Paracoccus pantotrophus: one gene and its partner. The protein of the gene in region 2 interacts with the protein of the main gene of each other region in a pairwise test. Links are inferred from orthologs where the notes say so. Each region holds a gene or a part of one and is shown on either strand. Other genes may lie near its edges. The genes, in order: rho and hfq.

Region 1 (14,659 bases), on a different replicon or contig from region 2:
CGGCCATACCGCCAGTTCGATGCGCGAGGCAGCGAATTTCCTGAATGCCGTGGCGGAAGGTCGCACCCTGGCGGAATTGCGGCGCAGCGTCGCGCAGGAAATCGAGGCGAGCCGGCAAAAGCTGGACAGCATCGCCGCGGCGCTGGTGTCCTCGGGCCTGGCGCTGTGGGAGGGGGAAAGCAGCGATCCGCGGCTGATCGTGCGCGGCCGCGCCAATCTTCTGGCGCATGAACTGGCCGATCTGGACCGAATCCGCAGCCTGTTCGACGACCTGGAGCGCAAGCGCGACATCGCCGAATTCCTGGAACTGGCCGAGCAGGGCGAGGGCGTGCGCATTTTCATCGGCTCCGAGAACAAGCTTTTTTCACTTTCCGGTTCCTCTCTCGTCGTTTCGCCCTATATGAATGCCGACCGAAAGATTGTTGGCGCGGTCGGCGTCATCGGTCCGACGCGGCTGAACTATGGCCGCATCGTGCCGATCGTGGACTATACTGCGCAGCTTGTCGGCCGGTTGATTTCGGGCCGGAAAGGATGATGAGGACATGACGAAGGAAAACCCGAACGGCAGCCCGCTGGATGAGGAGATCATCGACCCGCCGGCCGATGAGACCCCCTCGCCCGATGTCGAGGCGCTGATCGCCGAGCGGGATGAATACCGCGACCGCTTCATGCGGGCACTGGCCGATGCCGAGAATGCCCGCAAGCGGGCCGAGAAGGATCGCCGAGATGCCGAGCAATACGGCGGCTCGCGCCTGGCGCGCGACCTGCTGCCGGTGCATGACGCCCTGACCCGCGCGCTGGATGCCGCGGGCGACGAGCAGCGCACCGCGGCGGCGGCCCTGATCGAGGGTGTCGAGCTGACCCTGCGCGAACTGAACAACGTCTTTGCCAAGCACGGCATCAAGGTCATCACCCCGACCCTGGGCGAGAAATTCGATCCCCAGCAGCACGAGGCCATGTTCGAAGCGCCGGTTCCCGGCACCATGGCGGGAAACATCATCCAGGTCATGGATAACGGCTTCATGCTGCATGACCGGCTGTTGCGCCCAGCCAAGGTGGGCGTCAGCTCCACCCCCGCAAGCTGAGCCGATTACGTCGTCGGAAAGCGCCGAACCCCGGAGGAGACTCCGGGGTTTTTTCTGGCCAAGTATAGCAAGTCTAGGCGTGCTGACGCTGTGATATACCAGATATTGTGGTCAGTTGCCGGCAAGAATCTGGCACAGCCGATCAAGCTGATCCAGGTCGCGATAGGTGATGACGACCTGGCCGCCATCGACCCCGGCATGGTTGATCGCCACCTTCATTTTCAGATGTGCGGTCAAATCGCCTTCGAGCGCACGGGTGTCGGCATCCTTTTCGTGCCTGGGATTGCGGGGCTTTTGCGTCCGGGCGCCTTCGGCCTGGCGGCGCACCAGATCCTCGGTCTCGCGCACCGAGAGGTTCTTTTCGATCACCTTCCGCGCCAGTTCGACCGGATTGGCCGCGGTGATCAGGGCGCGGGCATGTCCGGCGGTCAGCTTGCCTTCCTTGAGCCAAGCCTGGACCTGTTCCGGCAGGTTCAGCAAGCGCAACAGGTTGGCGATATGGCTGCGGCTCTTGTTCAGCGCCTCCGCCAGCTTTTCCTGGGTATGGCCGAAACGGTCCATAAGCTGGCGATAGGATGCCGCCTCCTCGATGGCATTCAGGTCGGCGCGCTGGATATTCTCGACGATGGCGACCTCCAGCACCTCGGTATCGTCGAGGTCGCGGACGATGACCGGCACCTCGTGAAGCTGGGCAATCTGCGCAGCGCGCCAGCGCCGTTCACCGGCAACGATCTGGTAAAGGCCGCGATCCGACGGGTGCGGGCGGACGATCAGCGGCTGCAACATGCCGCGCGTCCTCAGCGAATCGGCCAGTTCCTGCAAGGCCTCGGGGGCGAAGCTGCGGCGCGGCTGGTCGGGGTTGGGGGTCAGCTGCTCGACCGGAAGGATCTGCCGCGGGGCCGGACGTTCGGATGGAATCAGGTCGACATCGGCCATCAGGGCCGAAAGGCCACGACCCAGACCGCGCTTTTCAAGCTTGTTCTCTGCCATAATTCCTCCTCAGGCGGTCGCGAATTGACGGGACAGGAACTCGGCAGCCAATTCGCGATAGGCGTGGCTTCCCTTGGAGTTCGGATCGTATTGCAGCACCGGCATGGCATGGGACGGCGCCTCGGACAGCCGGACATTGCGCGGAATCACCGTGCGATAGACCAGCCCGGAAAGGGTGTTGCGCGCATCTGCCTCGACCTGCTGCGACAGGTTGTTGCGATTATCCGCCATGGTCAGCAACACGCCCTCGATCCGCAGGTCGGGATTGGCGGTCTGGCGAACCTCGCGCACGGTCATCAGCAGTTGCGAAAGCCCCTCCAGCGCATAGAATTCGGCTTGCAGCGGCACCAGGACGCTGTCCGAAGCTACCATGGCATTGACGGTCAGAAGGCCAAGCGCCGGCGGGCAATCGATCAGGATATAGTCCAGCTCCGCAGGAACCGTCAGCTTTCGCCGCAGGAGCTGGGTCCGGCCGGAACGATTGGACAGTTCGAAATCTGCCGAGGCCAGATCCCGATTGGATGGGACAAGACGAAGGTTGGCGATCGCCGTGTCGCGCAGGGTCTCGGATAACGCCTGCTCGCCGGTCAGCAGATCGTAAGAGGTCAGAACCCGATCCTCCAGCGCCACCCCAAGTCCTGTCGAAGCGTTGCCTTGCGGATCAAGATCTATGATCGCGACCCGCTGGCCTTGCTCGGCCAGGGCAGCGCCAAGATTGATCGCCGTGGTGGTCTTTCCCACGCCGCCCTTCTGGTTTGCAACGGCAATGATGCGTGTCTCATGCATGGCGAACTTCCGTAATTTCCAGAATGGCCGCGTCAGGGTCAGTCGTGCTTTGATGGGGCTTTAGTTCGAATTTCCAATCGGTTCGCGCCTGAGCGACCTCGTCCTGCCAGTTTCGGCCCTTCATGAGCCATGCCGTTCCAGATGCGCTCAGGTGCCGGTCCACATATGCCATGAGCTGAGGAAGCGGGGCAAGGGCCCTTGCGCTGATATTGGCAGCATCAAGCCTATCCACGGCCTCGATGCGCTTGCACAGCACTCGCGCATGCGGCAGCGCCAGCTCACGCAGCACATTGCGCAAGAAGGCAGCCTTGCGTTGGTCGCTTTCCACCATGGTCAATTGCAGCTCAGGCCGCATGATCGCCATCACGACACCGGGAAATCCGCCACCGCTGCCCAGATCGACCCAATTTCCCGGAGAATTTTCAGCAATCTCGGCCAATTGCAAGCTGTCCGCGATATGCCGGGTCTCGATCTGCTCTACCGTGGACGGTGCGATCAGGTTGATCGCCGGGTTCCATTTCCGCAGCAACCCCACATAGGCAGCAAGACGCTCTGTTTCACGTGAAACACCCATCACGCGGTTTTCCGGGCACCAATGCGGATCACGGCGAGAATCAGCGTCAAGGCCGCGGGAGTCATGCCCTCGATCCCCGCGGCCGCGGCGAGGGTTCCGGGCCGATATCTGTTCAGCTTGGATTTGAGTTCATTTGACAGGCCCGAAAGCGCATCATAGTCGAACTCGGCCGGAATGACCACGGACTCTTCCTTGCGCAACAGTTCGGCATCTTTGCCCTGGCGGTCCATGTATTGATGATAGAGCGCATCCGCTGCCAGTTGCGCAATAGTGGCCGGGTCGTACGAAGAAAGCTCGTCGTCCAGTGCAAGAACTTGATCTTGCGGTATTTCCTGCTGAGCAAGCAGCGCGAACAGGCTGCGCCTAACACCATCTTGCCGCACCTCGATCCCGGCTCGGGAAAGTTCCGTAGGGGTAAGGCTTACGGATTCGGCCCGAATCCGCGCCGCGGAATAGCGCCGCATCTTTTCGGAGAACGCCTGCTGGCGCGCTTGCCCCACGCAGCCGATCTCAATCCCCAGCGGGGTCAGGCGCTGGTCTGCATTATCCGCCCGCAGAGAAAGGCGAAATTCTGCGCGGGAAGTAAACATCCGGTAAGGTTCACTGACGCCTCGGGTGGTAAGATCGTCGATCATCACTCCGATGTAGCTTTGAGAACGGGAGAAATGCAGCATCTCTCGGCCTTGCGCTTTCAGCGCGGCATTGAGGCCCGCCACCAAGCCTTGCGCTGCGGCCTCCTCATAGCCGGTCGTGCCGTTGATTTGTCCGGCAAGGAACAGCCCCGACAGGGCCTTGGTTTCCAGCGTCGGCGTCAGCGCCCGCGGATCGACATAGTCATATTCCACCGCATAGCCGGGCTGCACGATTTCAGCCGCTTCCAGGCCGCGGATCGACCGGACATAGGCCAGCTGGACATCTTCGGGCAAGGATGTCGAAATGCCATTGGGATAGACCAGATCACTGTCCAAACCTTCCGGCTCCAGGAAAATCTGGTGCGAATCCTTCTGGGCAAAGCGGACGATCTTGTCTTCGATCGATGGGCAGTAGCGAGGCCCCACCCCATCAATGCGGCCGCCATACATCGCCGAACGGGCCAGGTTGTCGCGGATGATCCCGTGGGTTTCTGGATTCGTATGGGTAATCGCGCAGCTGATCTGCCGTATCTTCGGGCCCGAGGACAGATAGGAGAACATTGTCGGCTCATCGTCGCCCGGTTGCTGATCCAGGCTTTCCCAGTCGATGCTGCTGCGAAGAATGCGCGGGGGAGTGCCCGTTTTCAGTCGACCCAGCGGTAGGTTGAGCGGGCGAAGCGATGCAGCAAGCTGCACCGATGCCGGCCCGCCCCAACGGCCGGCGGGACGGGTCACATCGCCTATGTGAATCAACCCGTTAAGAAAGGTTCCCGTGGTCAGGATGATCTGCCGGGCCTGCAATTCTGTGCCATCGGCCAGCCGCAAACCGCGCAACTCGGCCTGTTCATGCAGCAATTCGGCTGCTTCGCCAAGCACCAGGGACAAGCCGGCCTGCCCGGCCATGACCCGCGCCGCAGCGGCTCGATAGATCTTGCGGTCAGCTTGTGCGCGCGGTCCCTGCACAGCAGGCCCCTTGCGGCGATTCAGCAGCCGGAACTGGATGCCGGCGGCATCGGCCAGTCTTCCCATGACACCGTCAAGCGCATCGATTTCACGCACCAGGTGGCCTTTTCCCAACCCGCCAATCGCGGGATTGCAGGACATCGTACCCAGATCATCGCGATTCAGCGTTATCAGCGCGGTTTCCGCGCCCATGCGCGCAGCAGCCATGGCGGCTTCCAAACCGGCATGGCCTCCACCAATCACGATTACGTCGAATTGTTTCACGTGAAACCCTATTTTCCGATACAGAAGGAACTGAAGATCTCGTCCAGATAATCCTCGGCCCCCACCCGCCCAACCATCATCGCCAAAGCTTGTGCCGCTTGCCGCAAGGCTTCGGCAAGAAACTCCGGTGCGGTGCTATACTCGACTTCAAGGGCTGCCAGGGCGCGCTGCAAGGCTTCCGCCTGCCTCTTGTGTCCCACCAGCCCGGACGCTGCCGCCCTGACTCGCAGGCGATCATAGACCAGATCCAGCAATTCCGCGACCCCTTCCCCGGTCAGGCCCGAGATCGATATTCCTGCGCCTCGCCCAAGATCTGCCTTGGCACGAACGATGATATCGTCCTCCTTCGCGGCTTCGCCGGCAAGCCCATCAACCGAAAGGTGGATGCGCAAGTCGGCCTCGGCCGCTTTCTGCACCCCCCGCGCAACCCCCATGGCCTCCACGGGATCACTGCTTTCGCGCAACCCGGCCGTATCCAGGAAGGTCACCGGCAAGCCGCGCAGATCGGTATGAAGTTCCAGAATATCCCGCGTCGTCCCCGCGATCTCGGAAACCAGGGCGATGTCGCGCTGGCCGATGCGATTCAGAAGCGTCGATTTCCCGGCGTTCGGCGGCCCGATTATCGCCACGACATAACCTTGCCGCAACCGTTCGGTCGCCGGATAGCCTGCCAGCATCAGCCGGATATCGCTACGAACCGCCTCGATCAAATCCAGCGCCTCTGCCGGAACCTCCTCGGGCACCTCCTCATCGGCGAAATCGATGCTGGCTTCGATCAGGGCCCCGGCACGAACCAACTTGGCGCGCAGTTCATCGGCCTTTCGACCCAGTTCCCCTTCTGTTGCCCGCATTGCCAGCTTTCGCTGTGCTTCCGTCTCAGCGGAAAGCAGATCGGCCAACCCTTCGGCTTCAGCCAGGTCCATGCGGCCATTGAGAAAGGCCCGCTTGCTGAACTCTCCTGCCTCGGCCCTTCGCAATCCCCGGGCCAGAAGCGCCTGCGCCAGCCTGTTGGCAATGACCGGCGCACCGTGCAGATGCATTTCGGCCACTTCCTCACCCGTAAAGCTGTGGCCTTCCTCGAACCAGATGACCAACGCGCGGTCAATCAGATCCTCTCCGTCCCGCAGCGCCCGCAGCGCCGCCATGCGCGGCGTCGCCACTGGTCCGGCCAAGGATTCCAAGACCGCACGCGCCTTCGGTCCGCTCAGGCGGACGACGGAAACCCCCCCTCGGCCGGGCGGGGTGGCCTCGGCAAAGATCGTATCCACCGCATCCTCCGCGCCGTCAGGCGTTCATCGAATCGAAGAATTCGCTGTTGGTCTTGGTCTGCTTCAGCTTCGAGATCAGGAATTCGATCGCATCCGTGGTTCCCATCGGGTTCAGGATGCGCCGCAGCAGATAGGTCTTTTGCAGATCCTTGGCATCCACCAGCAGTTCTTCCTTGCGGGTGCCGGACTTGAGGATGTCCATCGCCGGGAACACGCGCTTGTCGGCCACCTTGCGGTCCAGAACGATCTCGCTGTTGCCGGTGCCCTTGAATTCCTCGAAGATCACCTCGTCCATGCGCGAGCCGGTATCGATCAGCGCCGTGGCGATGATGGTCAGCGAACCGCCTTCCTCGATGTTGCGCGCCGCGCCAAAGAACCGCTTCGGACGCTGCAAGGCATTCGCATCGACGCCGCCGGTCAGCACCTTGCCCGAACTGGGCACCACGGTGTTGAAGGCCCTACCAAGTCTTGTGATAGAATCCAGAAGGATAACAACATCTCGTTTATGCTCGACCAGGCGCTTGGCCTTTTCGATCACCATTTCCGAAACGGCGACATGGCGGCTGGCGGGTTCGTCGAAGGTCGAGGAAATGACCTCGCCCTTCACCGAACGCTGCATGTCCGTCACCTCTTCCGGCCGCTCGTCGATCAGCAGCACGATCAGATAGCACTCTGGATGGTTCTTCTCGATCGAATGGGCGATGTTTTGCAGCAGCACGGTCTTGCCGGTGCGTGGCGGCGCCACGATCAGCGAACGCTGGCCCTTGCCGATCGGCGCCACCAGGTCGATGATCCGGGCGGAACGGTCCTTGATGGTCGGATCCTCGATCTCCATCTTCAGCCGCTCATTGGGGTAAAGCGGCGTCAGGTTGTCGAAGGCGACCTTGTGGCGGGCCTTTTCGGGATTCTCGAAATTGATCTTCTCGACCTTGGTCAGGGCGAAATAACGCTCATTCTCGCCCGGCGCGCGGATCACGCCCTCGACCGTGTCGCCGGTGCGCAGGCTGTGCTGGCGGATCATGTCGGGGCTGACATAGATGTCGTCAGGACCCGGCAGGTAGTTCGCCTCGGGCGAGCGCAGGAAACCGAAACCGTCCTGGACCACCTCCAGCACGCCGTCGCCGCCGATCTCGAAGCCCTCCTCGGCATGTTCCTTGAGGATCGAGAACATCATCTCGCCCTTGCGCATGGTCGAGGCGTTCTCGATCTCCCATTCCTCGGCCATGGCCAGCAGATCGGCCGGGCTCTTGGCCTTGAGATCGGACAGGTTGAGACGTTCTTCGGTCATATCTAGCCTATGGGCGCGCGCTGCCCGACGCATGATCGGCCCGCGCAGGAAACTGTGTCAGGAAAAATCCGCCGGACGGCGGATGCCGCGTCACATAGGCATAATCCGCGCGCGAGTCAATTCTTCTAGAATTTCACGATCACCGACAGCACGATCAGGACCATCAGCAACGTCGGCACCTCGTTCATCATCCGATAGCGCCGCCCGCTCAGGCCCCGGCCCTGCAGCAGCGCCTTGCGCTGGCCGGCCAGCCACATGTGAAACCAGGTCATGCCCAGCACGCCGGCTGCCTTGGTCCAGGGCCAGATCATCGTCCAGTCCACGATTCCCGGCGTCAGCACCAGCGCAAGGCCGGCGATCCAGGTCACGATCATCGCCGGATTCATGATCAGCCGCAGCAGCTTGTCCTCCATGATCTGGAAGGATTGCGCTGGCTCTTGCCCGATATGGCCGCGTTCCGCGTGATAGACGAACAGCCGCGGCAGGTAAAACAGCCCCGCCATCCAGGAAAGCACCGCCATGACATGCAACGCTTTGATCCAGGGGTAAGCAAGGGGCAGGAAATCGTTCATGGTACACCTCCGCCGTCCTCTCTCTATCAAAAAGAAATGAAGATAAAGATAAGGATGATGATGTTGTTGGGCCTGTGGATGACTGGAAATCCCGGCTCCGCCTTGACCTTCCCCAGACCGCGGCGCTTGGGGAAAAAAACACCGTTAACGATTTGTTAACGAAAAATTCCATCACAAACAGCATGATAAGCAAAAACCACCTGTGGATAAGTTTGTGAAAATTTTTCTTTTCCACAGCTTGTGGGTGGTTTGCAGCCGGTTATGGACATGTGGAGAAGCCGGCTCCGTTCCTGCTCTGTCCCAAGCGGCGATCCGTAGACATGGAAAAGGCCGCGCGATCTCCACAGATTCGACCTCCCGAGTCGCGGCCGTTTATCCCCAGGCTTATACCCGCGCTTGCTGGCGGCGTGGCAGCCGCTTCCGAATGACCCCTTTCGGGGCCTGCCTGTCTCTGGAGGCGGGGCTCGGGGCTACGCAAAAGCGCCCGAGGTGCGTTTGCGTCATCCGGGCGTCGCATTTGGCGAATTGCGACCCGCCAAAGCGGTGCAATGCTTTGCCAAGGACGCCCCTTGTGACGGAATCAAGCCATGCTGAACACAGCCGAAATCCTGGACCAGCTCGCCAACCGGCGAAAGAACTTCTCGCTCAGCCGCGACCTCTATTGCGACCAGGGCGTCTACCAGGCCGATCTGGAGAATCTCTGGTATCGCGAATGGGTGTTCGCCATCCCTTCCTGCGACATTCCCAAGACCGGCAACCACGCCACCTTGCAGATCGGGCAGTATCCGGTGGTGATCGTGTGCGGCGCCGACGGCCAGATCCGTGCCTTCCACAACGTCTGCCGCCATCGCGGCCAGCGGCTGTGCCCCAAGCAGAACGGCAGCTCGCCCAAGCTGGTCTGTCCCTATCACCAATGGACCTACGACCTCGACGGCAAACTGCTGTTCGCCCGCGACATGGGGCCGGATTTCGATGCCTCGAAATACAGCCTCAAGCCGGTCCATTGCCGGACCGAGGGCGGCATGGTGTTCATCTGCCTGGCCGACAACCCGCCGGATTTCGAGCCGCTGGGCGGTTATCTGCGTGATTACGTCGGCGCCAGCGACCTCGCAAACGCCAAGGTCGCCTTCACCTCGACCATCGTCGAGAAGGGCAACTGGAAGCTGGTGATCGAGAACAACCGCGAATGCTACCATTGCGGCGGCAGCCATCCCTCGCTGTGCCGGACCTATTCCGACAACCCGCTGATGACGGTGATGGAGGGGCCCAACGCCGCCTCGCCCGAGATCCTGGCGCATTGGAACCGCTGCGACCAGGCCGGCCTGCCCGCGCGCTTCGTGAACGAGCCGGGGATGCAATGGCGCTTCGCCCGCGTGCCGCTGCTGAACAATGCCGAAAGCTTCACCATGTCCACCAAGGCGGCGGTGAACCGGCGCATGGGCACGATCCCGTGGAACGACGCCGGCAGCCTGATGTTCTATCACTTCCCGTCCAGCTGGAACCACTTCCTGCCCGACCATGCCATCGTCTTCCGCCTGCTGCCGATCTCGCCCACCGAGACCGAGGTGACCTCGAAATGGCTGGTCCACAAGGATGCGGTCGAGGGTGTCGACTACGACCTGCAGAAGCTGACCGAGGTCTGGCTGGCCACCAATGACGAGGACCGCCGCGTGGTCGAGGAGAACCAGAAGGGCATCCTGTCCCCGGCCTATGAGCCCGGCCCCTATTCGCCCCACCAGGAAGAGGGCGTGATCCATTTCGTCGACTGGTATGTGCGGCAGATGCTGGATCGCCTGTCGCCGCGTCCGGCCATGGCGGCGGAATAATGGCGGTCTTGGTCAAGGCATTCGGCGACAAGCCGTGGAAGGACGACGAGCCGCTGGAATGCGTGATGGTGGTGCCCGAGACCTCGGACACCGCCACCTTTACCTTCCGCGCGCCTTCGGGGGCCTGGTTCGATTATCAGCCCGGCCAGTTCGTCACCCTGGACCTGCCGGTTCCGGGCGGCAACGTGCAGCGCACCTATACGATCAGCTCCAGCCCGTCGCGGCCGCTGTCCATCTCGGTCACGGTCAAGGCGCAGCCGGGCAGCGTCGGCGGGCGCTGGATGATCGACCACCTGCGGCCGGGCATGCGGCTCAAGGCCTTCGGGCCGGCGGGGATTTTTTCCTTCGTCCGGCACGAGGCGCCGAAATACCTGTTCATCTCGGCCGGTTCGGGCATCACCCCGGTAATGTCGATGACCACCTGGGCCTGGGATTCGGGAGAGATGCCGGACATCGTCTTCGTCCATGCCGCGTGCAGCCCTAGCGAGATCATCTTCCGCCAGCGGCTGGAAGGCATGGCCGACCGGGTGCCGGGGCTGCAATTGCGCTTCACGGTCGAGGACTCCGACCCGTTCCGCACCTGGCACGGCTATCGCGGCCGGCTGAACCAGATCATGCTGGGCCTGATGGCCCCGGACTACCTTGAGCGCGAGGTGTTCTGCTGCGGGCCCGAGCCCTTCATGCAGGCGGTGCGCGACATGCTGATCGCGCTGGGCTTCGACATGGACCATTATCACCAGGAAAGCTTCGGCGCCCCGATCCGCACCGAGGCCGAGGCCCCGGTGCTGGACGACGTGGTCCCGGACGAGGACAGCGCCGCCCAGATCACCTTCGAAAGTTCGGGCGTGGTGGCGAAATGCAACGAGACCGACACGGTGCTGGCGGTGGCCAAGGCCAATGGGCTGAACATCCCTTCGGGCTGCACCTTCGGCCTGTGCGGCACCTGCAAGATTCGCAAGACCGCCGGCGAAGTGCATATGGTCCATAACGGCGGCATCACCGACGAGGATATCGAGGAGGGCTATATCCTGGCCTGCTGCTCGCATCCGATCGGGGCGGTCTCGGTCGAGGTCTGACCGGCACCACGGTCACAGCATGGCAAAAACCCCCGGTTTTTCTGGGAAAAGGGGCGGGCCGAAAGGTTCCGCCCCTTGTCCTGCCGCGCTTGACAGAACTACCATACCGGGTGATCCTGACCCGGTACCTATCTCTACGACAGGCAAAAGGAGGGCACGATGAATATCGACCTCTCGCGGCGCGGTTTCCTGAAACTGGCGGGTGCGGGTGTCGCGGCGACATCGCTGGGGGCCATGGGCTTCGGCGGGGCGGAGGCGGCGGAACAGGCGCATGTGCGTGCCTTCAAGCTGGCCTCGACGACCGAGACGCGCAATACCTGCCCCTATTGCTCGGTCGCCTGCGGCGTCATCATCTATTCCGACGGCGACCTGAAGGCCGGCGAAGAGGCCAGGGTCGTCCATATCGAGGGCGATGCCGACCATCCGACCAATCGCGGCACGCTTTGCCCGAAAGGCGCGGCGCTCAAGGACTTCGTCAATGCCGAGACGCGCCTGACCACGCCGCGCATCCGCCGGCCCGGCGCGGCCAGCTTCGAGGAGATCTCCTGGGAAGAGGCGCTGGACAAGATCGCCCGCGCGCTCAAGGATGACCGCGATGCCAACATGGTGCTGACCAACGACGACGGCGTGCCCGTCAACCGCTGGACCACCACCGGCTACCTGGCGGCCTCGGCCACCACCAATGAAACCGCATGGCTGACCTACAAGGTGGTCAGATCCATGGGGATCGTCGGATTCGACAACCAGGCGCGCGTCTGACACGGCCCCACGGTGTCCAGTTTGGGCCCGACATTTGGCCGTGGAGCGATGACCAACTCCTGGACCGACATCAAGAATACCGACCTCGTGGTCGTCATGGGCGGCAATGCCGCCGAAGCCCATCCCTGCGGATTCAAATGGGTGACCGAAGCCAAGGCCACGCGCGGCGCCCGGCTGATCGTGGTGGACCCGCGCTTTACCCGCACCGCCTCGGTGGCCGATTACTATGCGCCGATCCGGCCCGGCTCGGACATTGCCTTCCTGATGGGCCTGATCAACTGGTTGATCCAGAACGACAAGGTGCAATGGGATTACGTCCGCAACTTCACCAATGCCGCCTGGCTGGTGAAGGACGAGTTCGGCTGGAGCAACGGGCTGTTCACCGGCTACGACCCGGAAAAGCGCGACTATGACAAGTCGGGCTGGGACTATGTCATCGGCGAGGACGGCTTTGCCACCGTGGACATGACGCTGGAGCATCCGCGCTGCGTCTGGAACCTGCTCAAGGAACATGTCTCGCGCTATACGCCGGAACTGGTCGAACAGGTCTGCGGCACGCCCAGGGACCGCTTCCTCAAGATCGCCGAGATGATCGGCGAGTGCTCGGCGCCCGACAAGACCATGACCTCGATGTATGCGCTGGGCTGGACCCAGCACGCCAAGGGTTCGCAGAACATCCGCGGCATGGCGATGCTGCAGCTGATCCTGGGCAATATCGGCGTCCGGGGCGGCGGGATGAACGCGCTGCGCGGCCATTCCAACATCCAGGGCCTGACCGATATCGGGCTGATGTCGAACCTGATTCCCGGCTACCTGAACATCCCGACCGAGAAAGAGCCGGACTGGCAGACCTACATGTCCAGCCGCAGCTTCACGCCGCTGCGGCCGGGCCAGACCAGCTATTGGCAGAACTATCCCAAGTTCATGGTCAGCTTCATGAAGGCGATGTGGGGCGACGCCGCCACGGCCGAGAACGACTGGGCCTATCACTACCTGCCCAAGCTGGACGTGCCGACCTATGACATCCTGCGCATGTTCGAGCTGATGGATGCCGGCCGGGTCAACATCTATTTCTGCCAGGGCTTCAACCCGCTGCTGTCCTTCCCGAACCGGGGCAAGGTCACGGCGGCGCTCAGCAAGCTGAAGCTCCTGGTGGTCATGGACCCGCTGGCGACCGAGACGGCGCATTTCTGGGAAAACCACGGCGAACATAACGACGTGGACACCGCCTCGATCCAGACCGAGGTGCTGGAACTGCCCTCGTCCTGCTTTGCCGAGGATGATGGCGCGCTGGTCAATTCCGGCCGCTGGCTGCAATGGCACTGGTCGGCGGCGACGCCGCCCGGCCAGGCCAGGCATGACACCTGGATCATGGCGCAGATCTTCCTGCGCGTGAAAAAGCTCTACCAGGAGGAAGGCGGCGTCTTCCCCGACCCGATCCTGAACCTGACCTGGGACTATGCCGACCCCGACGAGCCCTCGCCCGAGGAACTGGCCAAGGAGCTGAACGGCCGGGCGCTGGAGGATGTCTACGACACCGCCGACCCGACGAAACTGCTGACCGCCAAGGGCAAGCAATTGCTGAATTTCAGCCAGTATCGTGACGACGGCACGACCATGGGCGCCTGCTGGATCTATTCCGGCTGCTGGAACGAGGACGGCAACAACATGGCGCGACGGGACAATATCGACCCCGATGAGACCGGCGCCTATCCGAACTGGGCCTTTTCCTGGCCGCTGAACCGGCGGATCCTTTACAATCGCGCCTCTGCCGACATGCAGGGCCGGCCCTGGGATCCCTCGCGCAAGCTGCTGGAATGGGACGGCGAGAAATGGACCGGCTACGACGTGCCCGACATCGCGCCCACGGCCAGGCCCGGCGATGTCGGTCCCTTCATCATGAACCCCGAAGGCGTTTCGCGCCTGTTCACGCGGGGCTTGATGCGCGACGGTCCCTTCCCGACGCATATGGAGCCGTTCGAGTCGCCCCTGGCCAACGTGTTCAACCCGCAGATGCGCGGCAACCCGGTGGCACGGGTCTTTGCCAGCGATGCCGAGCAATTCGCCACCAGCGAGGAGTTCCCGATCGCGGCGACCTCGTATCGCCTGACCGAGCATTTCCACTACTGGACCAAGCACAACCGCATCAACGCTGCCCTGCAGCCCGAGTTCTTCGTCGAGATCAGCGAAGAGCTGGCCGCCGAAAAGGGCATCCGGCGCGGCGGCTGGGTGCGGGTCTGGTCCAAGCGGGGCGAGGTCAGGGCCAAGGCCCTGGTGACGGGACGGCTGAAGCCGATGCAATGCGGCGACAAGCTGGTGCATGTCATCGGCATCCCGCTGCACTGGGGCTTCATGGGCGCGGCGCGCAAGGGGTTCGGGCCGAACAGCCTGACGCCCTTTGTCGGCGATGCCAATGTGGAAACGCCTGAATTCAAGGCGTTCCTGGTCAATATCGAACCCGCGACAGGGGAGGCGGTGTCATGACGACCGATCCGAACCTCGACAGCCCGCGCACCGCGGTCTCGAACCCGCCGGTGCAGCCGATGCAGGCCAACCTGGGGCCGGGCGATGTCGTC
Region 2 (14,473 bases):
ACATTGGCGCCGCCGGTCAGGGCGATGGTGCGGAACCGCTCGGGCCCGCCGGCCCGCATCAACAGATCGAACGCGCTTTCACCGACCGACCCGGTCGCGCCCAGCACCGATATGCTGCGCATTCCTTCAGCCTCCGATCACGGGTAAAAGATTGCCGATCAACAACACAAGCGCCAGCAGCAGCGCCCCCGACATGGCGTCGAACCGGTCCATGGCGCCGCCATGGCCGGGGATAAGCTCGGAACTGTCCTTGACGCCCACCCGGCGCTTGAGCCAGCTTTCGGCGATGTCGCCGAACTGCCCGGCCAAGGCGACCAGCGGCCCCAACACCAGCACCGGCCAGGGCGCCTGCCCGGCCAGCAGCAGAACCAGCGCCAGCACCAGCGCGCCCGCCCAGCCGGCGATGGTGCCGCTCCAGGTCTTCTTGGGGCTGACGGCGGGCCAGAAGCGCGGACCGCCCAGCTTGCGGCCGATGAAATAGCCCAGCACATCCGACAGCACCACGGTGCCGACGATCCAGGCCAGCGTCGGCAGGCCCATCACCTCGCGGATCACCACCAGCCCGTAGCCCGCGCCCAGGATGGCCAGGGTGAACAGCAGATAGGCCGGGCACTCGTGTTCATGCGTGCCGTGCCAGCCGGCGATCATCGGCACCAGCGCCAGCGCCATAGGCCAGTCGCCGGGCAGCACCAGCATGGCCAGCATCACCAGCCCCGACAGGATGCCAATCAGCACGGGATGGCGCGGGCTGCGGAACTCGGGGTGGCGCCAGCCGGTCAGCCGCGCCAGTTCCCACATCATCACCCCGATCACGGCCGAGACGCCCAGTCGGATCCAGAGCCCCGAGGACAGCAGGAGCAACAGCCCCAGCACCGCCAGCACCACGCCCGACAGCAGGCGCGGCCAGAGATCGGCCCATTTGTCGCGCCCGCGCTGCAAGGCGTCGCGCAGCCGGCCCGGCTGTGACCCGCCGCCGCTCATGCGCCGCCGAAGCGCCGTTCGCGCAACCCGTAACGGTCGAGGATCTCGGCCAGGTGCTCGGGCGTGAAATCCGGCCAGAGCGTCTGGGTGAACTCATATTCCGAATAGGCCGCCTGGAAGGGCAGGAAATTCGAGGTCCGGGTCTCGCCCGAGGTGCGGATCACCAAGTCGGGGTCGGGATGGCCGGCGGTGTCCAGGCAATCGGCCAGGTCGGCCTCGGTCGGCTCGGCCACCTCGCCCCGCGCGATGCGGGCGGCAAGCCGCGCCGCGGCGCGGGTCAGCTCGTCCCGGCCGCCGTAATTGATCGCCACGGTCAAGTTCAGCCGGGTATTGCCGGCGGTGCGCGCCTCGATCCCGGCCATCAGCCGCTGCAGCTTGGGCTCCAGCCGCTCGCGCCCGCCGATGAAGCGCATGCGCACGCCCTCGGCCGAAAGCCCGTCGGCCTCGCGCTCGATATAGCGGGCGAAGATGCCCATCAGGCCCAGCACCTCCTCGGTCGAGCGCTTCCAGTTCTCGGTCGAAAAGGCATAGACGGTCAGCCAGTTCACCCCCAGGTCGGGGCAGGCGCGCACGATCTGCTTGACGCGCTCGGCGCCGCGCCGATGCCCGACCAGCCGCGGCCAGCCCCGGTTCTTGGCCCAGCGGCCGTTGCCATCCATGATGATGGCGACATGCCGGGGCCGCTGGTCCCCTCCGCCGGATTTCGACAGGCTGGCTGCGGTTTCGGCCATCCGGGTCAGACCTGCATGATCTCGGCCTGCTTGGCCTCGAGCGCCTGGTCCACCGAGGCGATCATCTTGTCGGTCAATTCCTGCACGGCGGTTTCCCAGAACTTCTGGTCGTCCTCGGACATGCCCGAGGACTTGGCCTTCTTGATCTGGTCCATGCCGTCGCGGCGCACGTTGCGGATGGCGACGCGGGCGTGCTCGGCATATTGCGCGGCGACGCGGGTCAGTTCGCGCCGGCGTTCCTCGTTCAGCTCGGGGATCGGCAGCATGATGATGGTGCCGTTGAGCTGCGGGTTGATGCCCAGGCCCGATTCGCGGATCGCCTTCTCGGCCTTGCCGACCAGGCCCTTGTCCCAGATGTTGATCGTGACCAGCCGCGGCTCGGGCACGTTCACCGTGCCGATCTGGTTGATCGGCGTGGGCGAGCCATAGGCATCGACCATGATCGGCTCGACCATGCTGGCCGAGGCACGGCCGGTGCGCAGCGAGGCGAATTCATGGCGCAGGGATTCCATCGCGCCCTTCATGCGGCGTTCCAGGTCGTCGGTGTCGATCTCGATCTCGTCGGACATGCTCGGTCATGGCCTCTGTGCTGTGATTTTCGCCGCTTTTAGCCGAGCCACGCCGGCATGGCAAAGCCTATACGGGTTTTTCAGCCGTGCACGCGCGTATATGTGCCGGTGCCGGCCAGGATTCCGCGGAAACCGCCCGGTTCATCCAGCGAGAAGACGATGATCGGCAGGTCGTTGTCGCGCGCCAGCGCGATGGCCGAGGCATCCATGACCCCCAGATGCTTTTGCAGCACCTCGTCATAGGTCACGTCGTCATAGCGCCGCGCGTCGGGGAACTTGTTCGGATCCTTGTCATAGACGCCATCGACCTTGGTGCCCTTGAAGATCGCCTCGCAATTCATCTCGTTGGCGCGCAGCGTGGCGGCGGTGTCGGTGGTGAAATAGGGGTTGCCGGTGCCGGCGGCGAAGATGCAGACACGCTTTTTTTCCAGGTGGCGCACGGCGCGGCGGCGGATATAGGGCTCGGCCACCTCGTCCATGCGGATGGCCGAGATCACGCGGGTATGGATCTTCAGCGCCTCCAGCGCCGCCTGCATGGCCAGCGCGTTCATCACCGTGGCCAGCATGCCCATGTAGTCGGCGGTCGCCCGCTCCATGCCCTGCGCGCTGCCCTGAAGGCCGCGGAAGATGTTGCCGCCGCCGATGACCATGCAGATCTCGACGCCCATGTCATGGACGGATTTGACCTCCTGCGCGATGCGGGCGACGGTCGGCGGGTGCAGGCCGTAACCCTGGTCCCCCATCAGCGCCTCGCCCGAAATCTTCAACATCACGCGCGAATAGCTTCCGCGGGTCTTGGACGCGCTTTCCGACATGGGTTCACCTTTTTGCGGCTGTTTCATTGCCGGGCAAAATGTCGCAAACAGGCCCCATGTTCAACCACTGCCGACCCGCCCCGAAATGACCCCGCGTCACCCGATCCTGGCCGGGCTGGAGCCCCGCCGCCATGTCCTGATTGCCGGGCCCACCGCCAGCGGCAAATCCGCCCTGGCGCTGGAGATCGCCGAGCGTCAGGGCGGCACCATCGTCAATGCCGACGCCTTGCAGGTCTGGTCCTGCTGGCGCGTGCTGACCGCGCGGCCCTCGCCTGATGACGAGGCGCGCGCGCCGCATGTGCTTTACGGCCATGTGCCCTGCGACCGCGGCTATTCCGTCGGCGCCTGGCTGGCCGAGGTGGCGGCGCTGATGGACCGGGGCATCGGCCGGCTGATCGTGACCGGCGGCACCGGGCTTTATCTGCATGCGCTCAGCCGCGGACTGGCGGCGATTCCCGCCACCCCGCCCGAAATCCGCGCCTGGGCCGACCAGCTCGTGCGCGAACCCGGCGGCCTGGCACGCATGGTCGCGGATCTTGATGCGCAGACCCGGACACGCATCGACCTGAAAAACCCGGTGCGCGTCCAGCGCGCCTGGGAGGTGCTGACCACCACCGGGCGCGGCATCGCCGCCTGGCAGGCCGAGACCCCGCCGCCGCTGATCGACCCCGCCGCCGCGCATCTCTTGGTGCTGGAGCCCGACCGCGACTGGCTGGCCGAGCGCATCGAGCGCCGCTTCCGGCTGATGCTGGACCAGGGCGCGCTGGACGAGGTGCGCGCCCTGCTGCCGCGCTGGAGCCCCGATGCGCTTTGGGCCAAGGCCATCGGCGCGCCGGAACTGGTCGCGCATCTGCAGGGACGGATCGACCTGGACGAGGCAATCCGGCGCGCGGTCATCGCCACGAGGCAATATGCCAAGGCGCAGCGCAGCTTCTTTCGCGGCCGGCTGGGGGATTGGCAGCGGATCGGGATCGACCCCTGACCGGCGCGGCCCGTGGTGCATGCCGCACGGCAAAGACATATTCATCTTTTGGCAACCCTGGGATGAGTATATTCTTCATGGACTCGCGTCACGGAGATAGCCCTTGGTCATGGATCCGCTGAAAGCCGCGGCTGATGGATGAAGCCCGCCGCCACCTGATCCCGCCCGATCCGGTGCTGGCGCGGCTGGCCGCGGCCGGCATCACCCTGGAAACCATCCCCGAGCCGGCGGACCCCGATCCCCGGCCGAACGTGGCCCTGACGCCGGCTGCTTTCGGCCGGCCGCTGGCCCCGGCCCCCTGCCTGGCCCCCAGCCCGTTCCGCGACCTTCTCCCCGGCCCGGCCGGGCCGGGTCAGGCGGCGGCGCTCCAGCCCCGCTGCGCTTTGCCGGGCGGGCGGCCGGGCGGCGGGCTGCGGCTGATCCCGCTGGCCGGCCTTCACTGGGGCGGGCCGGTGCGCAGCCCGGCCGCGCCGCGCAGCCCGCGGGTCCGCGGCGACCATGTGCTGCTTCGCCCGACCGGCGGCACGGTCGCGATCATGTTTCCAGGCCATCACCATGTGCTGCCGGCCGGCCGCATCGCCTTCATTCCCGCGGGCACCGCCTTTTCGCTGAACCCGCCGCCCGAGGTGCATGGGTTGGCGCTGCTGATCCCGCCCGCCATGTGCCGGGGGCTGACGCTGCCGCAGGGCTTGCGCCACGGCCTGCCTGGCGCCGCGGATGCCGAGCTGCTGGACGCGGCAATGACCGCGCTGGGTGCGGGGATGCCGCGCGCCCCCGCGCAGAATGCCGCGACCGCACGCGGGCTGGGGCTGATCGCAGCCGTGCTGTCGCGGCTGGGCGATGGACAGGGCGCGGGGCTGGCGCCATCCGCACCTTCGCCCGCCGGCCTGGCCGAGGCCCGGGCGCTGACCGGGCATTTCCTGCAACTGGCGCAGGCCGAGCTGCAATCGGGCCAGACCATCGCCGAACTGGCGCTGCGGCTGGGCTGCTCGCAGGCGCAGCTCGACCGCGCCTGCCGCCTGAGCCGGGGTCGCAGCGCGCTGGAGCTGCTCTACGACCTGCGGCTGCAATGCGCCAGCAAGGCGCTGCGCGACGGCGACTTGCCGATGGCGCAGATCGCGGCGCGGCTGGGCTATAGCGGACTTGGCCATTTCATGCGCGCCTTCTTGGCCGCGACGGGCCGCACGCCCCAGGCTTACCGGGCGCTGATGCGGGAAACCCACAGCCGCCCCGGCGATCGCCCCGCCGGCTGATTCCCGCGCCTTCGGGCAGCATCATGCGTCGCGCATCGTCCCGCCATGGGAGCCCGGCACGCCGCGGATCGGCGATGAGGAAACGGCACGCAGTCGGAAGACCTGCGGGCGAACGGAAAAGCCTGTCGGGGCAGGCAACTGCGCCACCCTTGTCGGCTGCGACTGGCGGCCGCGCTGCGGGTCGCGGTCATCGGGACGCAGATGAAAGGCCCGAGGGCACGAGAAAGGCTGCCGGGGCGGGCAGTCGCGCCGCCGGGCTTCGGCCAGCCAAGGCCCTTGTCCCTCGCCCAGCGAGAATTCGTCCTCAAAGCCCCTCGAAGGCCGCCCTTTGCCGGTCCGTCCAGCGCAGCCGCAGCCGCACCCCCTCTTCGGCGACCTCTTCGGCCGCGACCACGCCCTGCTCATGCAGCCAGGCCCGGCGCCGGCCGTCCGAATGCGGCAGCACCAGTTCGGCCTCGCGGCGCGGCTCGTCCAGCGCCTCGGCCAGCCGCGCCTCGACGGCGGCCAGCAGATCGTCCAGCCCCTCGCCCGACAGGGCCGAGATCGCCTGCACGCCCTCGGTGCGCGCATCGGTGCGCCGCAGGGCGGCACGGGTCTCGGGCGACAGCGCGTCGATCTTGTTCCAGACCTCGATCAGCGGCACGTCCTCCTCGACCCCCAGCGAATCGAGGATCTCGCCCACGTCGCCGGCCTGCTCCTCGGTCTCGGGATGGCTGATGTCGCGCACATGCAGGATCAGGTCGGCCGCCAGCACCTCCTCCAGCGTGGCGCGAAAGGCGGCGACCAGCTCATGCGGCAGGTCGCTGATGAAGCCCACCGTGTCGGACAGGATCACCCGCCGGCCGCCGGGCAGCACCATCTGCCGCATGGTCGGGTCCAGCGTGGCGAAAAGCTGGTCCTGCGCCAAGACCTCGGCCCCGGTCAGCTTGTTGAAAAGCGTGGATTTCCCGGCGTTGGTATAGCCGACCAGCGCGACGATGGGATAGGGCACCTTGGCGCGGGCCTTGCGGTGCAGCTCGCGGGTCTTGACCACCCGCTCGAGCTGCCGGCGCAGGCGCACCACCTGTTCGTCGATGGCGCGGCGGTCGGCCTCGATCTGCGTCTCGCCGGGACCGCCGACGAAGCCCAAGCCGCCGCGCTGGCGCTCCAGGTGCGTCCAGGCCCTGACCAGCCGGGTGCGCTGATAGGCCAGCGCGGCCAGTTCCACCTGCAAGACGCCCTCGCGCGTCTGGGCGCGATCCGCGAAGATCTCGAGAATCAGCCCGGTCCGGTCGAGGATCTTGACGCCCCATTCCTTTTCCAGGTTGCGCTGCTGGACCGGCGTCACCGGCCCGTCGATCAGCACCAGTTCCGCCCCCTCGCCCTCGGCGGCGGCCTTGAGGTGCTGGCCGATCTCCTCGCGCTTGCCCTTGGAGAACAGCATGCCCGGATCGGGATTGCGCAGCCGCGCCACCTCGGCCCCGGCCACCTCGATGGCGGGCAGCGCATGGGCGAGCGCCACCGCCTCCTCCAGCGCCAGCTCGGGCGAGCGGCGGGTGCGCGAATTGCCCAGATCGGGATGGATCACATAGGCCCGGGTCGGCCGCTCGCGGGTTTCCGACGGCTCGGCCAATCAGTCCTCGCCGTCATAGAGGCTGATCGGCTGCCCCGGCATGATGGTCGAGATGGCGTGCTTGTAGACAAGCTGCGATTGCCCATCGCGGCGCAAAAGCACGCAGAAATTGTCGAACCAGGTGATGACACCCTGCAATTTCACACCGTTGATAAGGAAAATCGTCACCGGGACCTTGCCCTTGCGCACATGGTTCAGAAAAGCGTCCTGGAGGTTCTGTTTGTCGCCGGCCATTCGGGGCACCTTGTTCTTATCGCTGGTTTTCAAGACTTAGGCGAGCGGGCAGCGGCTTGCAAGCATGTGATCCGGGCTAGCGGCGCCAATATTCGGGCGAAACCAGCGCCAGGATCGCCAGCGTCTCGACCCGTCCGACCACCATGGCCCCGGCCAGAACCGCCTTGGTCAGCCCCGGCAGCCCGGCCCAGCCCGCCCAGGGCGCCCCCGCCATGCCGGCCGAGCCCTGGAAGGTCGGTGTCAGCGGAATCGCGCCGGCCAGCGGGCCGGTATTGGTCAGCGCCGCGATGGACAGGATGGTGGCCGAATCGAACTCGATGCGCTGCAGCGAGATCAGCATCACCGTCACCGCGATGGAACTGGCGAAGAGCATGAAGAAGATGAAGGCGAGATAGGCCCCCTCGCGCCGCAGCCGCCGCGCCATCAGCCCGCCGCCGCCGACCGAGGCCGGGTGTACGATCCGCTCCAGCTCGCGCTCGGAATGGCGGGCGAGCGCATAGACCCTGAGCAGCTTGACGCCCCCCGCGGTGGTGGCGACGCCGCCGCCCATCATCGCCAGCCCCGCCAGCATCAGCCCGGGCGAGCTCAGCCCCGACCAGTTGCGCGCGCCTTGCCATTCGACCGAGTTCCAGCCGGTCGTGGTCAGATAGCTCAGCCCGTTGAAGATACCTCCCCATGCGGCCGAGGCGGCGCTGTCGAGCGTGTCCAGCACCCCCTTGGCCCCGGTCGGGGAAACGCCGATGGCCCCGGCGAAATGCCGCGCGAACAGCAGGACCGAGACCAGCAGCACCACGCCAGCGGCCATGCGCAGCTCGGGATCCTCGATCCAACTCTCGCTGGCCTTCAGCTCGCCGCCGCCGGGCCAGAAGCGGCGCGACAGCGCAGGGATCAGGAACAGGAAGATCACCACCTCGCCGGCGATGCCGCTGCCCTGCCCGGCGGGGCCGGCGACCGGGCTGATGCCGCTGGTCGACAGCGTGCCCATGGCGCGGGTCAGCGCCACCAGCCCGGTCTCGCCCAGCATCAGCAGCAGCGTCCACATCAGCAGAGTCAGCCCGGCATAGACCGGCAGCACCACCCGGCCCGCCCGCATCACCCGATGTGCCGGATCGGCCAGTTCGGTCTGGAAGGCGGGATGGGTCAGCGGGGCCAGGGCATCCGGGCCCTCGGCCGAGCGCGGCAGGCGCTCGAACCTTTCGCTGCGACCATAGGGCGAGGACATGATCTCGAATCCCCCTACCCGCAGGGGCGCCAGCAGTGCGATAGCCGCGACCAGCATGAACAGCCCGCCCAGCCAGCCGACCATGGCGCGCCACAGATGCAGCGGCGCCGGCAGCAGATCGGCCGAGTAAAGCGTGGCGCCGGTGGTGGTCAGGCAGGAGATCATCTCCCACCAGGCATTGAAGAAGCCGGTATCGGGCAAGGCCATGGCAAAGGGCACGGCCAGCATGGCCGGCAGCAGCACCATGGTACCCAGCATGGTCAGAAGCACGCTGCGCGCCCGCGGCCCCTCGGGCCGGTCGGCGGTCGCCAGCCCTAGGATCGCGGCCAGGATCACGAAAAGCCCCGCCGCGCCCAGGAAGATCGAGCCGATCTTGTGGCTGTCCAGCGCATGGGCGTAAAGCCCCGGCACCACCATCGCCAGCGCGCCGATGCCCCCCAGGATCACGATAAGCGGCAGGCGCAGCAAAAACCCCATCCCCGGCCTCAGAAGAAGTCGATCGAAACCTGCAGCAGGCGTTCGACCTCGGGAATGTCGGAGACGAGGGCAAAGATCACCACGATGTCGCCCTCCTCGATGCGCAGGTCGCCCGTCGGCTTGACCACGCGCTCGCCCTTGCGCACGGCGCCCATCAGCGCGCCTTCGGGAAACTCGATGTCGCGCACGGCCCGGCCGGCGATGGGCGAGGTCGAAAGCACCTGCGCCTCGATCACCTCGGCTTCGGCATCGCCGATGGAATAGATGTCGCGCACCCGTCCGTGCCGGATATGGCGCAGGATGGTCGAGACGGTACTGGCACGCGGGTTGATGAAGGCGTCGATGTCCAGAGGCTCCATCAGCGACATCAGCGTGGGGTCGTTGACCAGCGAGATCGCAAGCTTCGCGCCCGCCTGCTTGGCGCGCACCGCGGCCAGGATGTTGGTCTTGTCGTCGTCGGTGATGGCCAGGACCGCATCGGCGCGCGGCACGGCCGCCTCCTCCAGCAATTCGGCCGACAGCCCGTCGCCGTTCAGCACGATGGTGCGGTTGAGCGCATCGGCCGCATCCTCGGCGCGGGCGCGGCTGCGCTCGATCAGCTTGACGCGGATGCGCTCGGGGCGCGCCTCGAGCGATTGGGCGACGGCCAGGCCCACATTGCCCGCACCGATGATGACGACGCTTTCCTGCTTGGCCATGGGCTTGCCGAAGATCTCCAGCGTGCGCGCCACGTCCTCGGTCAGGGTGAAGACATAGACCTGGTCGCCCTCGAAAAGCTGGTCGCCCGGCTCGGGCGCGAAGAGCTTGCCGCCACGCCGCACCCCGGCGACGATGGCGCTGAGGCTGATGAACATGTCGTTGAGCTGCCGCAGGGGCGTGTTCAGCACCGGGCTGTCAGGCTCGAGCGAGATCCCCAGCAGATGCAGCCGCCCTTCCAGGAAGGTCTCGGCATCGAAGGTCGAGGGCGCGGAAAGCCGCTGCATCGCCGCCCGCGCCACCTCGCGCTCGGGGCTGATGACGACGTCGATGGGCAGGTGGTCAGTGCGGTAGAGATCGGACCAGATCGCGTCCAGATAGGCCGAGCTGCGCAGCCGCGCGATCTTCCTCGGCACCTGGAAGACGGAATGGGCGACCTGGCAGGTGACCATGTTGACCTCGTCCGAATGGGTTGCGGCGATGATCAGGTCGGCATCGCGCGCGCCGGCGCGGTCCAGCACGTCGGGATGGCTGGCAAAGCCGGTCACGCCCTGCACGTCCAGCGCATCGGTGGCGCGCCGGATCAACTCGGCATTGGTGTCGATGATGGTGACATCGTTGCGCTCGCCCGCAAGATGGCGCGCGATATGCCAGCCGACCTGCCCCGCCCCGCAGATGATGATCTTCATTCCGGCCCCGGTTCAACCCCTTCGTGAAGCGCGATCCTAGCGCGGGCCGCAGGCGACGGATACAGCGAAAACATCAGGACCAGCCGTGCAGCCATACCGCCTGCGTCATCGCCGCATGGGTATTTGCAGAACGAAGAAGCCGTTAAGGATTCCTCAATCTTTTCCGCCTAGCCTGGTTGCGCGGTACAGGCTGGGGAGCCGATGACCGCGAACGGAGAAGTCGCCCCGGTCACCTGGCCAGAACCTGTCCCGCCTGATCCGCGGGGGTGGCCGGGGCGCAGTTCCCGTGCTTCTCTGTTCCATAAATACCCATGCGACCGCGCCACCGGCATGGCGCCGCCATCATTTCCCCATCAGTTCCTCCTCGACGCGCATGCCGCCGACGACGCCGAGCGACTTGAGCTTGCGATGCAGCGCCGAACGCTCCATGCCGACGAATTGCGCCGTGCGGCTGATATTGCCGCCGAAGCGGTTGATCTGCGCCAGCAGGTATTCGCGCTCGAAGAGTTCGCGCGCCTCGCGCAGCGCCAGGCTGGTGATCTGCGGGCCGAGCGCCAGGGCCTCGCTGGTGCTGGCGCTGCCGTTCTGGCCTTCCAGTTCCGAGGGCTGGATCGGCCCGGTGCCGTCGCCCAGGATCAGCACCCGCTCGATCACATTGCGCAGCTGGCGGATATTGCCCGGCCAGTTCATCGCCTGCAGCGCGGCGCAGGTCTCCTCGGGCAGCGCGCGCAGCGGCAGGCCCTGGCCGGCATGGAACTGTTCGATGAAATGTGAGGCCAGCAGCGGGATATCGTCGCGCCGCTCGGCCAGCGAGGGCACCGCCACCGGCACCACGTTCAGCCGGTCGTAAAGCTCCTGCCGGAAGCGGCCCGCGGCGATCTCGGCCGAAAGATCGCGATTGGTCGAGGAGATCACCCGCAGGTCCACCCGCACCTTGTCGGTGCCGCCGGCGCGCTGGAACTGCTGCTCGGTCAGCACCCGCAGGATCTTGGGCTGGGTGCCCAGCGGCATGTCCGCCACCTCGTCGAAATAGATCACCCCGCCATGCGCCTGCTCCAGGAGACCCGCCTCGATGCCGCGCTCGGGCGTTTCGCGGCCGAAAAGCACCTCCTCCATGTGTTCGGGCTCGATGGTGGCGCAGGGCACGGTGACGAAGGGTTCGCGCGCGCGCGGGCTGTGGGCGTGGACATAGCGCGCGGCGATCTCCTTGCCCGCCCCCGGCTCGCCGGTCAGCATCACCCGGCCGTTCGATTTCGCCACCTTGTCGAGCTGTTCGCGCAGCCGGCGGAAGGGCGCGGAATTGCCCAGCATCTCGGCCGCCCGTGCCTCGCCGCGCCTGAGCGTCGAGTTCTCGCGGCGCAGCCGCGCCGTCTCCATGGCGCGGCGGATCACCACCAGCAGCTGGTCGATGTTGAAGGGCTTCTCGATGAAGTCGTAGGCGCCCTGCTTGATCGCCGCCACCGCGATCTCGATATTGCCATGGCCCGAGATGATGACCACCGGCACCTCGGGATTGTTGCGCTTGACCTGCTTGAGGATGTCGATCCCGTCCATCTTGCTGTCCTTGAGCCAGATGTCGAGGATCATCAGCGCCGGCTCGGCCGCGTTCAGCTCGGCCACCGCCTGGTCGGAATTGGCGGCAAGGCGGGTCGAGAAGCCCTCGTCGCGCAGGATGTCGGAGATCAGTTCCCGGATGTCCCGCTCGTCGTCGACAATCAGAATATCGCTCATTTCATTGCTTCCTGCTCGTTTTTCTGGCGGCGCGCGGAAAGCCGCACCGGCTGGCGTTCGCGCGGCAGGCGGATTTCGGCCATGGCGCCGCGTCCTTCGGGGGTGTCGGTCAGCATCAGGCTGCCGCCGTGTTCCTCGACGATCTTCTTGACGATGGGCAGGCCGAGGCCGGTGCCGCCGGGCTTCATCGTCACATAGGGCTCGAACAGCCGGGTGCGGTCCTGCGGCAGGCCGGGCCCGTTGTCGGCGATGCGGATCGTCACCGCATCGGGGGCCGAGCGCAGCGAGACCCGGACCTGCGGCACCCAGCCCTCGGGCGGGTTCGCGCGCAGCTCGTCCAGCGCCTCGCCCGCGTTCTTCAACAGGTTGGTGAAGACCTGCCGCATCATGCCGGCATCGGCATCCACGATCACCGGCTCGTCGGGAATGTCCGAGACCAGCGCGCCCTGCAGCGCGTCGCGCTGCATCAGCTCGGCATCGCGCAAGAGCTTGGCGATGTCGGTTTCCTTGCGGTCCGGCTCGGGCATGCGGGCGAAGCGGCTGAACTCGTCCACGATCCGGCGCAGGTCGTTGGTCTGGCGGATGATGACCTCGGTATATTGCTCCAGCGCCTCGCGTTCCTCGCCGGCGATGGGGCCGAACTTGCGCTTCAGCCGTTCGGCCGAAAGCTGGATCGGGGTCAACGGGTTCTTGATCTCATGCGCGACGCGGCGCGCCACGTCGCCCCAGGCCGCCATGCGCTGCGCCGAGACCAGGTCGGTCACGTCGTCCAGCGCCACCACATAGCCTTCGAGGCCGCCGGCCGCGCCGCGCCGGATCGCCATGCGCACCAGCAGGCTCTCCACCCGACCCTCGCGGGTCAGGCGGATCTCGTCCTGCACCGATTCGTTCACGGATTGCGCCAGCCGCTCGAACAGCGGCGCGAATTCCGGCACCGCCTCGGAGAGCAGCCGGTCATGCGCCGCCGCCGGGTCGAGGCCCAGCAGCCGGGCGGCCGAGCGGTTCAGGAAGTCGATCTCTCCCGCCGCGTCGAGACCGATCACCCCGGCCGTGACCGAGGACAGCACGGAATCGAACAGCCGGCGCTGGTCGTCGGCAGCGCGATAGCTTTCGACCAGTTCCTGGCGCTGCTGCTTCAACTGCCGGGTCATGCGGTTGAAGCTTTCGCCCAGCGTCTGGATCTCGTCGCCGGTATCGGGCGCGGGGATCTGGAAGTCCAGGTTGCCCTCGCCCACCTGCTCGGAGGCCTCGGCCAGCCGGCCGATGGGCCGCGACAGCCGGTCGGCGAACCACAGGCCCAGCCACATCGCCGCCGCGACCAGAAGCAGGGCAAACCCCAGATACAGCAAGGAAAATTCGAACAGAACCCGGCCGCGTTCCTGCTCCAGGCGCTGATATTCGCCGACGGTCTGGCGGGTGTCGTCCAACAGCCCCAGCAGGCTGCCGTCCACGTCGCGCGTGACGTAGAGATAGCGGTCGGCCAGGGGCACCAGCGGCACCAGGGCGCGGAATTCGTTGTTCTGCCAATCCTCGATCAGCACCAGACCGCGCATCGCCGCCTCGTCAAACTGGGCGGGAGAGGGCTCCTCGTACCAGAACTGATAGCTGCGCTCGCCCCGCGCGCGGATGGTGCCGCGGCCATCGACGATATAGGCCTCGCGCAACCCGCGCTGGATCTGGCTTTGATAGTCCGACAGCAGCAGCCGCAGGTCGCCGTCGTCCAGCATCGGGTTCTGCCGCGCGGCCTGGGTCAGCGCCCCGGCCAGCAGCTTGGCATCGTTGGTCAGGTCGCGGCGATGCTCGTCCTGATAGGCCTCGGCGGCCGAGAGCGAGGTCGAGACCACCTGCTGCACCCGGTTCGAGAACCAGCCTTCCAGGCCGATGTTCACCGTCAGCCCGGCGAACAGCGCCACCAGCACCGTCGGCACCAGCGCGATGGTGGCGAACACGCCCACCAGCCGCATGTGCAGCCGCGAGCCCGCCGCCGACTTGCGCCGCGCCGCGACGATCCGCGCCATGCGCGCCACGACCAGGCCGGTCAGCACGATCAGGTAAAGCAGGTCCGCCAGCAGCACCAGCCGCAGCACCGAGCCGCCCGAGGTGGCGCCGGCGAACGGCCCCATCACCGCGAAGGTCAGGCCGGCCAGCGCCGGGCCCAGCAGGGCAAGGCCAAGCGTCGCGGTATTGCGATAAAGCCGCAGGCGCCGCAGCCGTGCGACGCGTTCCCATGTGTCCCTGGACAGCGTTCCCGCCACCTTTGCCCGTCCTCACGGTTTCGCCGCTGTGCCGCGGCCTTCCTGTGGCCGTTAAGCGACTCTCGCAAGGCCATCTGTGGCTGTTTTACATCAGTTTGCGGCGCCGTGTCACCTCGATATTCAGATCGGTCAGTTTCTTGCGCAGCGTATTGCGATTGATGCCCAGAAGATCGGCACAACGCAGCTGATTGCCGCCGGTGGCGTCCAGCGCGATCTCCAGGAGCGG

What was found.
Region 1: the proteins of hfq (region 2) and rho interact in binary tests that used the Escherichia coli proteins (3 or more experiments, as listed by UniProt). The link is inferred for Paracoccus pantotrophus from one-to-one orthologs.

What each region holds. Positions count from the first base shown.
Region 1 is NZ_CP044426.1:2,175,811-2,190,469, forward strand. What follows is about bases 5,715-8,631. They hold rho (transcription termination factor Rho), read right to left. Parts: upstream 7,851-8,631; coding sequence 6,579-7,850; downstream 5,715-6,578. Other genes in these bases: mnmE (tRNA uridine-5-carboxymethylaminomethyl(34) synthesis GTPase MnmE), read right to left, coding at 5,715-6,562; ESD82_RS21325 (CopD family protein), read right to left, coding at 7,976-8,422. Also shown: heat-inducible transcriptional repressor HrcA, read left to right, coding at 1-535; ESD82_RS21290 (nucleotide exchange factor GrpE), read left to right, coding at 543-1,085; ESD82_RS21295 (ParB/RepB/Spo0J family partition protein), read right to left, coding at 1,197-2,075; ESD82_RS21300 (ParA family protein), read right to left, coding at 2,085-2,861; 16S rRNA (guanine(527)-N(7))-methyltransferase RsmG, read right to left, coding at 2,854-3,435; tRNA uridine-5-carboxymethylaminomethyl(34) synthesis enzyme MnmG, read right to left, coding at 3,435-5,294; more of mnmE, read right to left, coding at 5,303-5,714; ESD82_RS21330 (aromatic ring-hydroxylating oxygenase subunit alpha), read left to right, coding at 9,010-10,248; ESD82_RS21335 (hybrid-cluster NAD(P)-dependent oxidoreductase), read left to right, coding at 10,248-11,324; fdxH (formate dehydrogenase subunit beta), read left to right, coding at 14,564-14,659. UniProt on the Escherichia coli protein: Facilitates transcription termination by a mechanism that involves Rho binding to the nascent RNA, activation of Rho's RNA-dependent ATPase activity, and release of the mRNA from the DNA template.
Region 2 is NZ_CP044423.1:740,827-755,299, reverse strand. Bases 5,561-8,291 are described here. They hold hfq (RNA chaperone Hfq), read right to left. Parts: upstream 7,178-8,291; coding sequence 6,944-7,177; downstream 5,561-6,943. Other genes in these bases: ESD82_RS03535 (potassium transporter TrkG), read right to left, coding at 7,254-8,291; hflX (GTPase HflX), read right to left, coding at 5,636-6,943. Also shown: dxr (1-deoxy-D-xylulose-5-phosphate reductoisomerase), read right to left, coding at 1-122; ESD82_RS03575 (phosphatidate cytidylyltransferase), read right to left, coding at 127-981; uppS (polyprenyl diphosphate synthase), read right to left, coding at 978-1,712; frr (ribosome recycling factor), read right to left, coding at 1,718-2,281; pyrH (UMP kinase), read right to left, coding at 2,362-3,096; tRNA (adenosine(37)-N6)-dimethylallyltransferase MiaA, read left to right, coding at 3,182-4,078; ESD82_RS03550 (helix-turn-helix domain-containing protein), read left to right, coding at 4,213-5,331; more of ESD82_RS03535, read right to left, coding at 8,292-8,876; Trk system potassium transporter TrkA, read right to left, coding at 8,885-10,261; nitrogen assimilation response regulator NtrX, read right to left, coding at 10,604-11,992; ESD82_RS03520 (sensor histidine kinase NtrY-like), read right to left, coding at 11,989-14,247; ESD82_RS03515 (response regulator), read right to left, coding at 14,333-14,473. UniProt on the Escherichia coli protein: RNA chaperone that binds small regulatory RNA (sRNAs) and mRNAs to facilitate mRNA translational regulation in response to envelope stress, environmental stress and changes in metabolite concentrations.